DNA from 4 places in the Paenibacillus sp. CECT 9249 genome. Region 2 is predicted to be linked to each of the others. Evidence: riboswitches for the same ligand, from Rfam matches in the RefSeq annotation. Region 2 holds a riboswitch; each other region holds the start of a gene.
What was found. A riboswitch is a leader RNA that binds a small molecule or an ion and turns the genes downstream of it on or off. The one in region 2 is predicted to bind cyclic di-GMP.
Positions count from the first base shown of each region.

Region 1 (3,130 bases), on a different contig from region 2:
AACAATAAGATACAAAAAAGACATAAGAAAAAAGGAAGGTACAATGACTCAGGAACTCACAGGATGGAACTTCGACAACAGTTACGCCCGTCTGCCGGAACTGTTCTTTTCCAAGGTCGACCCGACTCCCGTACATTTGCCGAGGCTGGTTGTTCTTAACGATCGATTGGCGGCGTCTCTCGGATTAAACCCCGAAGCGCTGCGCAGCGGGGACGGCGCAGCGATGCTTGCCGGCAATCGGATTCCCGCAGGCGCCGAGCCTCTTGCGCAAGCGTACGCAGGGCATCAATTCGGGCATTTCACGATGTTAGGGGACGGGCGTGCGCTGCTGCTCGGCGAGCAAATCACCCCTGCGGGCGAACGGTTCGATATTCAACTGAAAGGTTCGGGAAGAACGCCATATTCCCGACGAGGCGACGGCCGGGCGGCGCTTGGGCCGATGCTGCGCGAATACATTATTAGCGAAGCGATGCATGCCCTTGGCATTCCTACGACCCGCAGTCTGGCGGTGGCAACAACCGGCGAGTCGATTCTCCGCGAAACCGAGCTGCCCGGCGCGGTTCTGACCCGTGTAGCTGCCAGCCATCTGCGCGTCGGGACGTTTCAATACGTTGCAAAATGGGGGACGGTTCAGGATCTTCGGACCCTTGCTGATTATATACTGCAAAGGCATTTTCCGGATTTCGGCCCCATCGGGAACCGTTATCTCTTTTTGCTGCAAGAAACGGTCAAGCGCCAGGCTGCGCTCATTGCCCAATGGCAACTGGTCGGTTTCATTCACGGGGTGATGAACACCGACAATATGGCTCTTAGCGGAGAAACGATCGATTACGGGCCCTGCGCTTTCATGGATGCGTACGACCCGGCGACGGTGTTCAGTTCCATTGATACGCAAGGCCGTTACGCTTATGGAAATCAACCGTATATTGCCGCTTGGAATCTCGCGCGATTCGCCGAAACTTTGTTGCCGCTGCTGCATGACGACGAGGCGCAGTCTATCACAATGGCCGAGGATGCGCTATCGGATTTTGCCTCGTTGTTTCAGCGGAATTGGCTCGCAGGCATGAGGGCGAAGCTGGGGATTTTTAACGAAGAGCGGGAGGACGAATCCTTGATCGGAGACCTGCTCGGTATGATGCAGAAGTATCGTGCGGACTATACCAATACGTTTCTAGCCTTAACCTTTGACAAGATGGAGGACTCGGATTTATCTTGCGCTGCGGAATTCGCTTCATGGCATGAGCTCTGGCAGGCGAGGCTGAGTAGGCAGCAGGAATCGCAAGCCTCCTCGCATCAGTTGATGCTTGGCAGCAATCCCGCGCTCATCCCCCGCAACCACCGGGTGGAAGAGGCGCTGGAAGCCGCGGCGGAGCGAGGAGATTACAGCGTGATGGAACGGTTGCTTCATGTGCTTTCCAACCCGTACGCGCACTCTCCCGAACAGGCGGAATATTCCGCGCCGCCTGCGCCGTCGAACCGGCCTTACCGAACGTTTTGCGGCACCTGACATTTCCTCTTCGCAAGCGGCCCTCTCTTTTCAGGGGGGGGCGCATTTGCATTTATTCGACAAATAATTAGAGATCTCAACAAATTTAGGGCTAATCTACCTAATCGTCAAACCTATTTCAATATATACTAAAGGTAATTTTGTTTCAAAAAATTCAATATATTCTCGTATGATAATAGCAAACTCGTTGAAAGACGGGGACGCAAAGCTACAGGGGCTAACGGATTGTCCAATGCCAGCCAGCTGCCGAATACGATGGAAAACTCCGTCTGTTGGCGCATGTTCGTTTATGGATGGAGTTTTTTATTTTTTAAAAAAGGAGTAAGGCAAGGTGGTGATTACAGCAAAGATTTTAATAAAGACTTATAAAATTGGCCGGTAGGGAGGGAAACTATTGAAGGCGAAAATAATAGCAAATCGGATTTTTAAAATTTTGATGGCTTTTCTCATCATTTTCTCGTATCCAATGCTGCCTTTGCACAATCAAAATGCAAGTGCGGCTCCTGCGGATGGGAAGTGGCTGACTTACAAGTTGGATGAGTTTTCACCCAGTACGATTAATCAATTGTTTACTTTAAATGGTCGTGCGCAAGTTCCTGCCGGGGCCAATTTTATCCGATTGACGCCGACAGCGACAGAACAAAGCGGGGCAGTTTTTAACAATAAAGAAATTTGTCCTGTAAACAATTACTCATTCAGTACGGCTTTTTCATTTGAAATGAGGAATCCGAGTCCTGCAGGTGCAAGCGACGGGCTGACCTTTACCATTCAGACCGGTACAACCAGTCAAGACGCAGTTGGAGGCGGACTTGGGTTTTATGGCATTAAACCTAGTTTTACGGTTAAGTACGATACCTTCCAAAACCCTGGTTACGATCCTTCTGCAAACTACGTTGGACTCGCAGAAAATGGGCCGCTCGAAAATAAGGATGGCTGGTATACGGATTTGGATGAGTTTAATAGGGATCATGGCACCAATTTTAAATTATCTGACGGAAACCGGTATTATACATGGATCGACTATGATGGTTTAACTCAGAAAGTTCAGGTTCGTCTAGGTATTTTGCCGGATCGGGAAAGTTCTTCTTTAATATTGGATGTAGACGGTATCGATCTTGGTACGATTTTTGACGGGGGAACGTACCATGCCGGTTTTACCGCATCAACCGGATACCCAAATTACGAGAACCATGATATCCATAGCTGGTACTTTATCAATGACTACGCTCCTATTGAAACACTCGATCCGCAAAATGATTACAAACAAGCGCCGAGCAGTTTGGAGTTAACGACGGAAGCGGCCGATGAGCAGGGAGAGCATCAAGTAACGGTAACGCTGCTTGATCCGCTGGGCAATCCGGTTTCCGGCGCTTCGCTGGAAGCACTGACTGCAACTTCAGGCAATCTAACCGGGCCGAACGGAGAATCCGTAACCGAGTTATTATCCGATGCGAATGGGAAGATTCATGCCGTCTTAAAAAATGCCGATCGATCTCAGGACATTACGATCTCGGCGAAGACCGGTTGCGCTACGGCTTCCGACACGATTCCGGCTTCTAACGAACCGCCAATCGGTTCGGTCGTTGTCGCTGAAAAATCGGTATCTCCGGAGGGAGAAGTATT
Region 1 is NZ_CAKKLI010000011.1:73,524-76,653, forward strand. Features, by position in the region: gene LQ229_RS11000 (protein adenylyltransferase SelO) at 44-1,507, shown strand; cyclic di-GMP riboswitch class I at 1,675-1,758, shown strand; gene LQ229_RS11005 (isopeptide-forming domain-containing fimbrial protein) at 1,944-3,130, shown strand, end outside.
Region 1: it holds a riboswitch for cyclic di-GMP, as region 2 does, so the genes downstream of both, LQ229_RS11005 (isopeptide-forming domain-containing fimbrial protein) here and LQ229_RS24105 (MucBP domain-containing protein) in region 2, are expected to answer to the same signal.

Region 2 (3,130 bases):
TATTGAAAACAACGTCCTTTCCATCAGTGGTACAATAAATAAAGTCAGTGAAGTGAAAGAAGAGCAAATGCATCGGCAAGAACGGTTTTACGGCCGGTTTCATCGCTCTATTAGCTTGCCTTCGAACGTATCTTCCGAAGGAATCCAGGCAAAATACAAAAACGGGGTTCTGGAGATCCATATGCCGAAAGTGCAAGGAGATACCAAAAGAAGAATCGACGTTCAATTTCATTGAATTTTGAATGATTTCCCAGAAAATGGCCAATCTGTTTCGTACAGATCGGTTTTTTTTTGCGTTGGTAATCCCTTACAATTGGAAAAATATAAAAGTGTTGTTCTAACTGCTTGTATTGAACGAATACCCATTAACAAAGCGATATGCCGCACAACCGGAGCAGGCATGGAACATACGGTTTCGTGAAAAACACCTCTTTTGGGGGATGGCGCGATATGCTTGCATCTTTTAGAATTAATCCCTGTTAAGTACGACAATGGAAAAGAGGGTTCGTAATACGTATGAAATCTGTCATGGTTGTAGATGACGAAGTTTTCGCAAGGACCATGTTGAAATCCGTATTGACATCCAACGGGTTTCGAATTGCGGCCGAAGCCGCTGACGGCGACGAAGCCGTAGCTCTCTATCAAAAAGTGAGACCCGACCTCGTAACGATGGACATTGCGATGCCGGGCATGGATGGATTAACCGCGCTGAAACGTATAAAAGGACTGGACCCGCACGCCAAGATTATTATGTGTTCTGCGATTCAACAGAAAACGATCATCCTGGAGGCGATCCGTCTAGGGGCCAAAGATTATATCGTGAAACCGTGCCATGGTGCGGAAATCATAGAAACGATAGATAAACTATTTGCATCGAAACCAGGAATGCTGTAAAAATTGAAAATAATTACAAAAATTTTCAAAATGATAGTTGACAAAAGTCATTTAGTAAAATATATTAAAATTGGCAACACAAAGATAGGACTATTGTACTAATGCAAAATTGAAAACTCGGCACACTAATCGAAAGATTAGGTCGCAAAGCTTTGGAGTCTAATAGTCGTTTGACTAATGATCGTCCGGCTGCAATTAACAATCGTTAATGCGGCCGGACTTTTTATTTTCCTGCGTTCTCAACGGAATACTATATTCCGAGGAGCATATATCGAATCTTCGATGAGGAGGGTAGGGAAAATAGAGTCTGAAAAGGAGGATTCTAATGAAAAAATGAGGAGGTACATATGAAAGGGCGTTTAAAAGTCGTAGTCACATGGCTATGCTTGTTCACGGTTTTCTTCGGGCTGACGCCGGGAGCGTTCGGGCAGGCAGCCAATTCAGAGGAAGTGATCTGGCCGAATCCCGGAGCGATCAAGTTAAGCAAGACGGCGGAACCGACGGGGAAATCCGGCGAATGGGAAATCACGTTAAAAATTGAAGGCAAAAATATTAAGAGCCGTTCGGATGTCGTACTAGTAATTGATAAATCGGGGAGTATGACGAAGAGCCCGAATCAAAGCCGGCTGCCGAAGGCGAAAGAAGCCGCGAAGAAATTCGTTGATAACTTGCTCATCCCGGGCTCCGAAACAAGAATTGCGGTTGTCTCTTTCAGTGATAGTGCTAGCACTGTTTCCGACTTTAGTGGAGTTAACCAAAAAGCTTCTTTAAAAACGGCAATTGAAAGGATTACGGCCAGCGGCGGCACCAACATTCAAGCAGGTTTGTACAAAGCTCGCACATTGCTAGATGGGAGTTCTGCCCAGAACAAGGTCATTGTGTTATTAAGTGACGGAGAGCCGACATATAGTTACAAGGCTATAGCAGCAGAATCCCAATCATGGCCGGGAAATAAATATAATTTTGCACTTACTAATTTTGGTACCTATAACACCATTCTCGGTGACGGCAGTAACTACAACCTGGAGAAATCAGGCTGTTTTCTCGGTTATTGCTGGGGCGAGACATACAAAGTAAATGGGCATGAAGTTTTAGATAACGGAATAGCCACTTTATCAGAAGCGAAGCTCGCTCAAAAAGCAGGAATTGGAATCTACTCGATCGGACTTGATGTAGGAAGCGGCAATAATGCGGAATACGTACTCAATAACAGCCAAAACAAAGGCTACTACTCTGCTAGCAGCGCTGACTTGGATAAAATTTACTCCGAGCTGGCAGGAAAGATTTCGTACGCCGCTCAGAACGCAATCATTACCGACCCGATGGGCGAAATGTTCAATCTGGTCCCGCCGGCTGGATCTTATACTCCTTCTCAAGGAACGATATCTTGGGATCCTGTCAGCGAGACGTTTACTTGGGAAGCCGGCAACATTATGGAAGGCCAACCCGCAACGTTAACTTACAAAGTCGTGATGGATCAAACCAAGAATCCGGAATCCAACAAACTGTACCCGACGAACGGCACGACGACCATGAACTACACAGATGTTAACGGTCGGGATACGTCTAAGAATTTTGAAGTGCCAAGAGTCAGCATCGGCAGTGGATCCATTCTAATTAAAGGCTATAAAGTCAATGCGAATGGAGAACCTGTCAATGCGGACGGCGAAGTCGTTGAGGGTCGGGAATTCGCTGAACAGTTGCACAGTGAATATTTCAAAGATTCTAACGGCAACGAAGCTCTTGAAAGAGGAGTACCATATACGGTCACAGCGCCTATCCTTTCAGGTTACCAACTTAAAGTAGGAACCAGCCCGCAAGATGTCACATTGACGACAACGAATTTAACGCCTACTATTTGGTTCGGTTATACGGAGGCTGTTGAACAAACTGTTACCGTCAAATATTTGGAACAAGGTTCAAATAAAGTACTGGCTGAAGCGACAACGGTGAATGGAGTCGCAGGTCAAACGATCGAACTGACCGCCGAGGAAGTACCGGGCTACACGCCGACGAAGTTGAAGGACAGCTACACGTTCACCGCTGCGGAAGGTCAAGAGTACATCTTCCACTACACGGCGAACGAACAGAAGGTAACGGTACGCTATGTTGACGAAGACGGTCAAGATCTGATCGACCCAACGACTCATGATGGCAAGACAGGTCAAACGATCGAACTGACTGCCGAGGAAGTACCGGGCTACACGCCGACGAAGTCGAAGGACAGTTACACGTT
Region 2 is NZ_CAKKLI010000057.1:26,025-29,154, forward strand. Features, by position in the region: gene LQ229_RS24095 (Hsp20/alpha crystallin family protein) at 1-235, shown strand, start outside; gene LQ229_RS24100 (response regulator) at 517-894, shown strand; cyclic di-GMP riboswitch class I at 1,004-1,091, shown strand; partial or broken gene LQ229_RS24105 (MucBP domain-containing protein) at 1,242-3,130, shown strand, end outside.

Region 3 (3,130 bases), on a different contig from region 2:
AAGATTATACAGGTATATCTATCGATTACTATGTGTTTGCAGACTATGAGGGATTTATTAACTTGATTGATGCGATGGGCGGCATTGACTACGAAGTGGAAAAACCAATGGAGTATGCCCCTGAAGGAGAAGATCCGGAATACCATATTCAATTGGATGAAGGTTATCAGCATTTGGATGGACATGAAACGCTGCAATACGTTCGATTTCGAATGGATGCGATGGGCGATTATGCAAGAACCGAACGCCAACGCAATATTTTGGTTGCCATACTGGACAAGCTTAAGGATCATGCCTCCATGCCAACCATGTCTGATCTGATTCATTCGATGAGTTCATACGTGATAACGGATATTTCAATGGGTGATCTGTTACAGCTTAGTAAAGTCGCATTCCAACTGGACATAGATGACGTTGAGAGTATTCAGTTGCCGCCAATCGAACTCATTCGTGAGGTAGTAATCGATGATAAAAATGTAATCGCCGTTGATGAAGCCCAATTGCAAGAGTATGTGCAAAATGTGTTGCATGATCAATAGCCTCCAATGTCATTTCTGAGACAATCTACTTACTTTGAACGCCAACATTGATTCCAAGGTTAAGCATTTGGAAGCGAAGTCTTCGATCACTAACTATCTCAAATACAAAGCAGGTGATGAAACGTTGCAAAAATTTGTCCGTACCGTCAATACAAGTGACGCGTTCAAGATGAAACTCGATCATTTGGAGCGGGAATACAAAATTAAAATGCAGTCGATCAAGGAAGAGATTGCACAAAAAGAATCCGAACTCAGTAAGTACAATATGACAGGTGTCGGCGGTCAGCTTGGCGGCGGATTCCTCCGTGTAATCGGATGGGCTGTTGTCATTTTCAGCTTGCTAGTCTTCCTCATGGGATTTACGTTAGTGAGGACTGATGGCTCAGTTGCGATGGTGATCCTTTTCATTGCCGTCGTCATCTTGATCATTGGTATTGTCCTCATTGCCAAAGGAGCATCCATCCGCAATACAGCGTTGAGCAGACAACAAGAAGTGCAGGAATTGAGTCATTCATTGGAAACCGAGCTGGAACAATTGCGAGATGAAATGCAGAACATGGAACAGTACTATCAGGATGAAATGGTGAAGCAAAAGCTCTGGTATGAACAACATATGCTGAACCAACAAGAACTCCTTGAACAAGAAGTATCTGCGATTCGACAAGCCGATCCTGCCACTGCAAACATTGTAGATGATACAAAAGAATGTCCGCAATGTGCGGAGACGGTGAAAGCAAAAGCACGGATATGTCGATTTTGTCATTACGAGTTTGCGTGATTAGCAACTCCAAGGTATGATAGAGTATTTCACCAATGTGAATTGTGTTTTGACAGAATCCATTTCAATCGATAAAATAAAATATAAAAATTCGACATAATTTTCTGTGATACGACAAAGGCAAAGCTAATGAAAATTAGTGACGCAAAGCTAAAGGAGCTAAGGTGAATGTCCATTCACTATGCTAGCCAGTTACCGAAAGACAGGGATCATCATGCACTCCCATGCTTCGGCAAGGGAGTGTTTTTTATTTTTACAGCAATGGCAGGTGTCCTAGAATGGATAATCAGTTCAATAAATTGATATTTACGATATGGTGCGAAAGAAATCCGATGAAAGTTGCATTATGGATTGCAGTGGCCCTCCTCTTTTCATTAACGTTTCTATCGAAAGCATCGTGGATGATATTGCTTGAAGAAGTGTTGATGATGCTAGCTTTGGGATTCGTATTCAGGAGATGGTATGGACTTGCAATCATCAGTCTATTGCTAACGACAATGAATGTAGAGATGATAAATTCCGACTCATTTTCATTGACTCCCCACATATTAAGCTGGGCGTTGTTGTTCTTTTCGGGGTATGTTGTGGCACTGCTAATCAATATATCCCTGCTTGCTCGAAATCAGATGATCGAGCAGATCGAGACACTATTACACACTATGTATCTGAAGGACACTTATACATTCGAACATCTACATAAAGTCGCAAATTATGCCCGGCAGATGGCCAAGCAATTGAAGTTGGGCCGCAAGCAGTGCCGTTCTGTTTATTTGGGTGGATTACTGCACGATATCGGCAAACTTGGTATTCCGGATCATATCCTGCAAAAACCTGCGAAACTCACCAAAGAAGAATATGCCATCATGAAAGAACATCCTCACTATGGATATGAGTTACTTAAGCACAGCAAGCCACTTCAGAAAGAAAACATCCTCGACATGGTTCTGTTACATCATGAACGTTTTGACGGCAGTGGTTATCCGATGAAACTGAAACAGAACCAAATTCCGTTTTTGACTCGGATCATTTCAGTTGCAGATGCGTTTGACAGTATGACTTCAAGACGCAGATACAAAGACAAAAACGATATAACGTACGTTCTCAACGAATTCAATGATAAACGAGGAACGCAGTTTGATCCTGAGGTGACAGACCTCATGATAAAGATGATTGAAAATCAATGTTTGCAAACATAGAAAGAAGTGATGGTATGGCACGAATCATGGTTGTGGATGATTCCATGTTTATGCGAAGAATCCTAACCTCCATATTGACGGAAATCGGACATGAAGTGGTTGCTGAAGCAACGAACGGACAACATGCAATACAACTGTTCACAAACAACCCAATCGATCTCATCTTGATGGATATCACCATGCCGGAAAAAAGCGGGTTGTCTGCACTGAAAGAAATCAAGCAGATCGATGAGTCAGTCAAAGTTATCATGATATCCGCTATGGGACAACAATTTTTCATACAGGATGCCTTGTCTTCAGGGGCAGACGATTTTGTTGTTAAACCGTTTCAGAAGGACAGGGTGCAAGAAGCGGTGAATCGAGTGCTGAACAAACGCTGATCATCGTCAAGCAAGAACAAACTCAAAGAAAGGACAAGATTGAACATGGACATCGTGATAGGGGTAGCAACGGCAATCGCATGTTTGGTTGTGTTATGGCTGTTGTACTTGTATCATTCGAAGCGAATGAAGAAGAAAGATGCTGAGATCAATGAATTGCTGGTAGCGATAAAAAACCTGCAAGATAAATTGAAAGACAAGGAAAGAAGAAAGGCTTTTCGGGTCAAACTGCTCGAA
Region 3 is NZ_CAKKLI010000032.1:43,912-47,041, forward strand. Features, by position in the region: gene LQ229_RS19245 (LCP family protein) at 1-539, shown strand, start outside; gene LQ229_RS19250 (zinc ribbon domain-containing protein) at 574-1,317, shown strand; cyclic di-GMP riboswitch class I at 1,427-1,517, shown strand; gene LQ229_RS19255 (HD-GYP domain-containing protein) at 1,650-2,513, shown strand; gene LQ229_RS19260 (response regulator) at 2,528-2,893, shown strand; gene LQ229_RS19265 (PilZ domain-containing protein) at 2,939-3,130, shown strand, end outside.
Region 3: it holds a riboswitch for cyclic di-GMP, as region 2 does, so the genes downstream of both, LQ229_RS19255 (HD-GYP domain-containing protein) here and LQ229_RS24105 (MucBP domain-containing protein) in region 2, are expected to answer to the same signal.

Region 4 (3,130 bases), on a different contig from region 2:
GTCATCACTACCTGTCCGCTGCGATCTACCGTAAAGTTGCCCACCGTTCCGCCGTCGGCCGTGGTCAGAGGCGCATCGATATCCGTGAAAATTTCAAATTGACGCGGCAATTGGAACGTGAATTTGTCTCCCGCTTTGTAGCCGTGTGGATCCGGCAATTCCCATTCGTAATATAAGTTGACCGCCGAGCCGATTTCCAAGCGGCTGTCCGGATTCAGAACCGTATCAACAACATTTCCCTGCTCGTCCGTAAGGGTCACTTTCGTTAAAATGCTGCCCGATTCCTCCGGCGATGGATTGTATACGGCGTCCGTTACCGTACCGGTTTCATTTTCCCCGGCCTCGACGAGCAACAAACTTTCGGGTGTTGCCGATTCATCCGCTTGCACAACACCTCCGACAAACATACTTTGTAAAATAAGCAACAAACCAATGATAACTACACTTGCCTTTTTTCCCATTTTGATAACATTTCTCCTAATCTTATTTTAAATATCCTTGAAGCGTCAGTCCGGCTGTTCCAAACCTTTCCACGACCAACTCCCTCCATGATTGATGGACCCATACCCATTGTAAACCCCGCCTCTTAACAAATTCTAAACATGGTTCATGCGATATGTCGTCGATTCGGTATTATAGATTTTAAAGGTATTAGTTATCTTTAATTGAATAAAAAAAGAAGTGTCATATAACTATATTGAGTTTCCGCACAAGATCCGACATTTTCTGATTTAAACACGGACTTAAAAACTCTATAATAACTATTATGTTTCATTACGTCAAGGATAAAGCATACCTTCGTTTTTCTTGGATAAGTACATTTCACAAAAGAAATGAATCAACGTAAAAAAGAAGTCCCGAGTGCACACTCAAGGCTTCCATGCCTATCTTAATAATGTTTCGTCGCAGTATATTTGGATGCGTCTTTGATCATGTCGAAAGCGGTGCTGCTGCCATTCCAACCCGCATCCACCGTTGTATCGATAGTCACCCATTGATGGTCCAAATACACTTTGTTCCAGGCATGGTACGTATCGACATACTCGCTCTTGCCCATAACCAATTGAGTCGGAATATCGACGCTTCTCAACATTGCGGCAAATAAGGAAGCGTATCCGTAACAAATCGCTTTGTTCGACGTCAAGATCGGATCGATCTGAGGCACATACTCCCCGGAAACTGCCAAACTATCATCGTATTTAATATGGTTGATAATATAATTGTAGATCGCCTTCACTTTATCCGTATCCGCGGTCAGATCTTCGGTTAACTCCTTCGCCTTGCGAACGGCTTGATTCGCCTCTTTCCAACTTACATTCTGAATGGAATTCAGATATACTTTCGCGTTATCGGCCAGTTCAAGCTTGATCGTATCCTTCTTCATCACTCGATATTTATTGTCGCTGACATGCTCCAATACGCTAACGGTGTACTCGCCGTTGCCCGATTGAAGAGGAAAGGCGTCTACCTTGCCGGGCTTCAAAGTATAGGTGTACTTCTCCTCGCCTTTGGCAATCTGGAGTTTGGTTTTCACACCCGTTTTCACATCATATGCAACGCTTACAATTCCATCCTTCACATTGGCTTTATTCAACCAGGCGCTTCCTTCTTCGGCGTGAACCGGCATTGCTTGCAACATGGAACAAAAAATAAAAACTGCTGATAGAAACAGTACGAACTTGCACACTCTATAAAACTCCCTTCGGCGGCCAGGCTGCCATCTTATAGTTAAGAAGGCCCTATAGCTTTGCGTCCCTGCCTTTCGACAGGTTTGCCATTATCGTGTAAAGCTTTATTTTGGGGAAGAAAAACAAAAAAAGCTTGTCCCTTCGGTAACTGGCTGCCATCTTATCATAAGAGAAGGCCCTGTAGCTTTGCGTCCCTGCCTTTCAACAGGTTTGCCATTATCGTGAATTCGCTTTGTTGCTCATATTCTATCATATCTATCATTTAAAATCTATCGCTTTAGTATAGAATTGGGAAAAATGGGTAACAAAAGGCCATATCAATGAAAAAGGAGCGATTGAAATGCAAAAAATCACTGTTTGACGCTTGTAATTAACAGATTACCTGCGAATATCGGACCAATATGCCCGGCGGGCCGCATAAGTTGGCGGAACTGGAATATTGGGAAGTAGCGAGCGGGAACAAGCGATACCGCAAATACAGCTTACGAAACCTAGCATCGTTATTCGAAGGAAATGGAGCTTCTATATTTTCTTACGAAACTAGAAATTGTTATTCATCAAAATAGTAGGTAATGCGGCGGTATTTCGCTCTAATAACGTCTTGGAGTTTCGTTGAATTTGAAATGGCATCGATTTTACGGCTATAGCGTTTCTCAAGTTCGTTAGCGCCATTCAGATGCTGTGTTCGTACGCCGAAGCTGAATCGAAGATGGAATCGTTGACTTTTTCCGCAAAACCATTTATATTGATAGTTATATTTTTTAAAATTCAAGGAGGATTATTAAAAAGTGACACATTCAATGAGACTGCGTTTCCCTACTTTGAACCGGTAATTGAATACGTTCAAAGGCTCTGCTTGCGTAGGCGGAGTAAACGGGATCAGTCTGTCCTTTTTTAATAATCTTCATGTTCGCATAGCAAATATGTAATGTGTAGAAAGGCGGATCGTTCTGCCTTTCTTTTTTTATGGATTGTTTACCTTCTTTTGCAAGACAAAAGGAAGGTTTATTAGGTGACGGCTACCTTGGCAAACCCCTTAATTAAAGATGGGTCTTCTTCCCTTTACTCTGAATCGCAGGCAGATCGCCTGTGATTTTTTTAATTGCGAAAGGCGGAGATAATATGACCAAAAAAATTCATAAGTACAGCGGGAAAAAGTTAAGCCGCGGGGAGCCTCCCAATTTTTCCGGCCAGCATTTGATGCATAACAAGAAGTTGATTCATGAAATTGTCGATCGAGCGAATATAAGCATCGAAGATACCGTTTTAGAGTTGGGAGCTGGAAAGGGCGCCTTGACAACTGTGTTGAATCAAAGAGCCGGAAAGGTATTAGCGGTGGAATACGATGCCAAATTTGTCGACATACTCAAACGGAAAACCGCGCAACATCCAAATACAATCATTATTCATCAAGACATGATGAAAATCCGTTTGCCCAAAGA
Region 4 is NZ_CAKKLI010000016.1:5,627-8,756, reverse strand. Features, by position in the region: gene LQ229_RS13450 (collagen binding domain-containing protein) at 1-428, opposite strand, end outside; gene LQ229_RS13445 (transglutaminase-like domain-containing protein) at 890-1,639, opposite strand; cyclic di-GMP riboswitch class I at 1,702-1,786, opposite strand; cyclic di-GMP riboswitch class I at 1,829-1,913, opposite strand; gene LQ229_RS27300 (erythromycin resistance leader peptide) at 2,477-2,521, shown strand; gene erm (23S ribosomal RNA methyltransferase Erm) at 2,811-3,130, shown strand, end outside.
Region 4: it holds a riboswitch for cyclic di-GMP, as region 2 does, so the genes downstream of both, LQ229_RS13445 (transglutaminase-like domain-containing protein) here and LQ229_RS24105 (MucBP domain-containing protein) in region 2, are expected to answer to the same signal.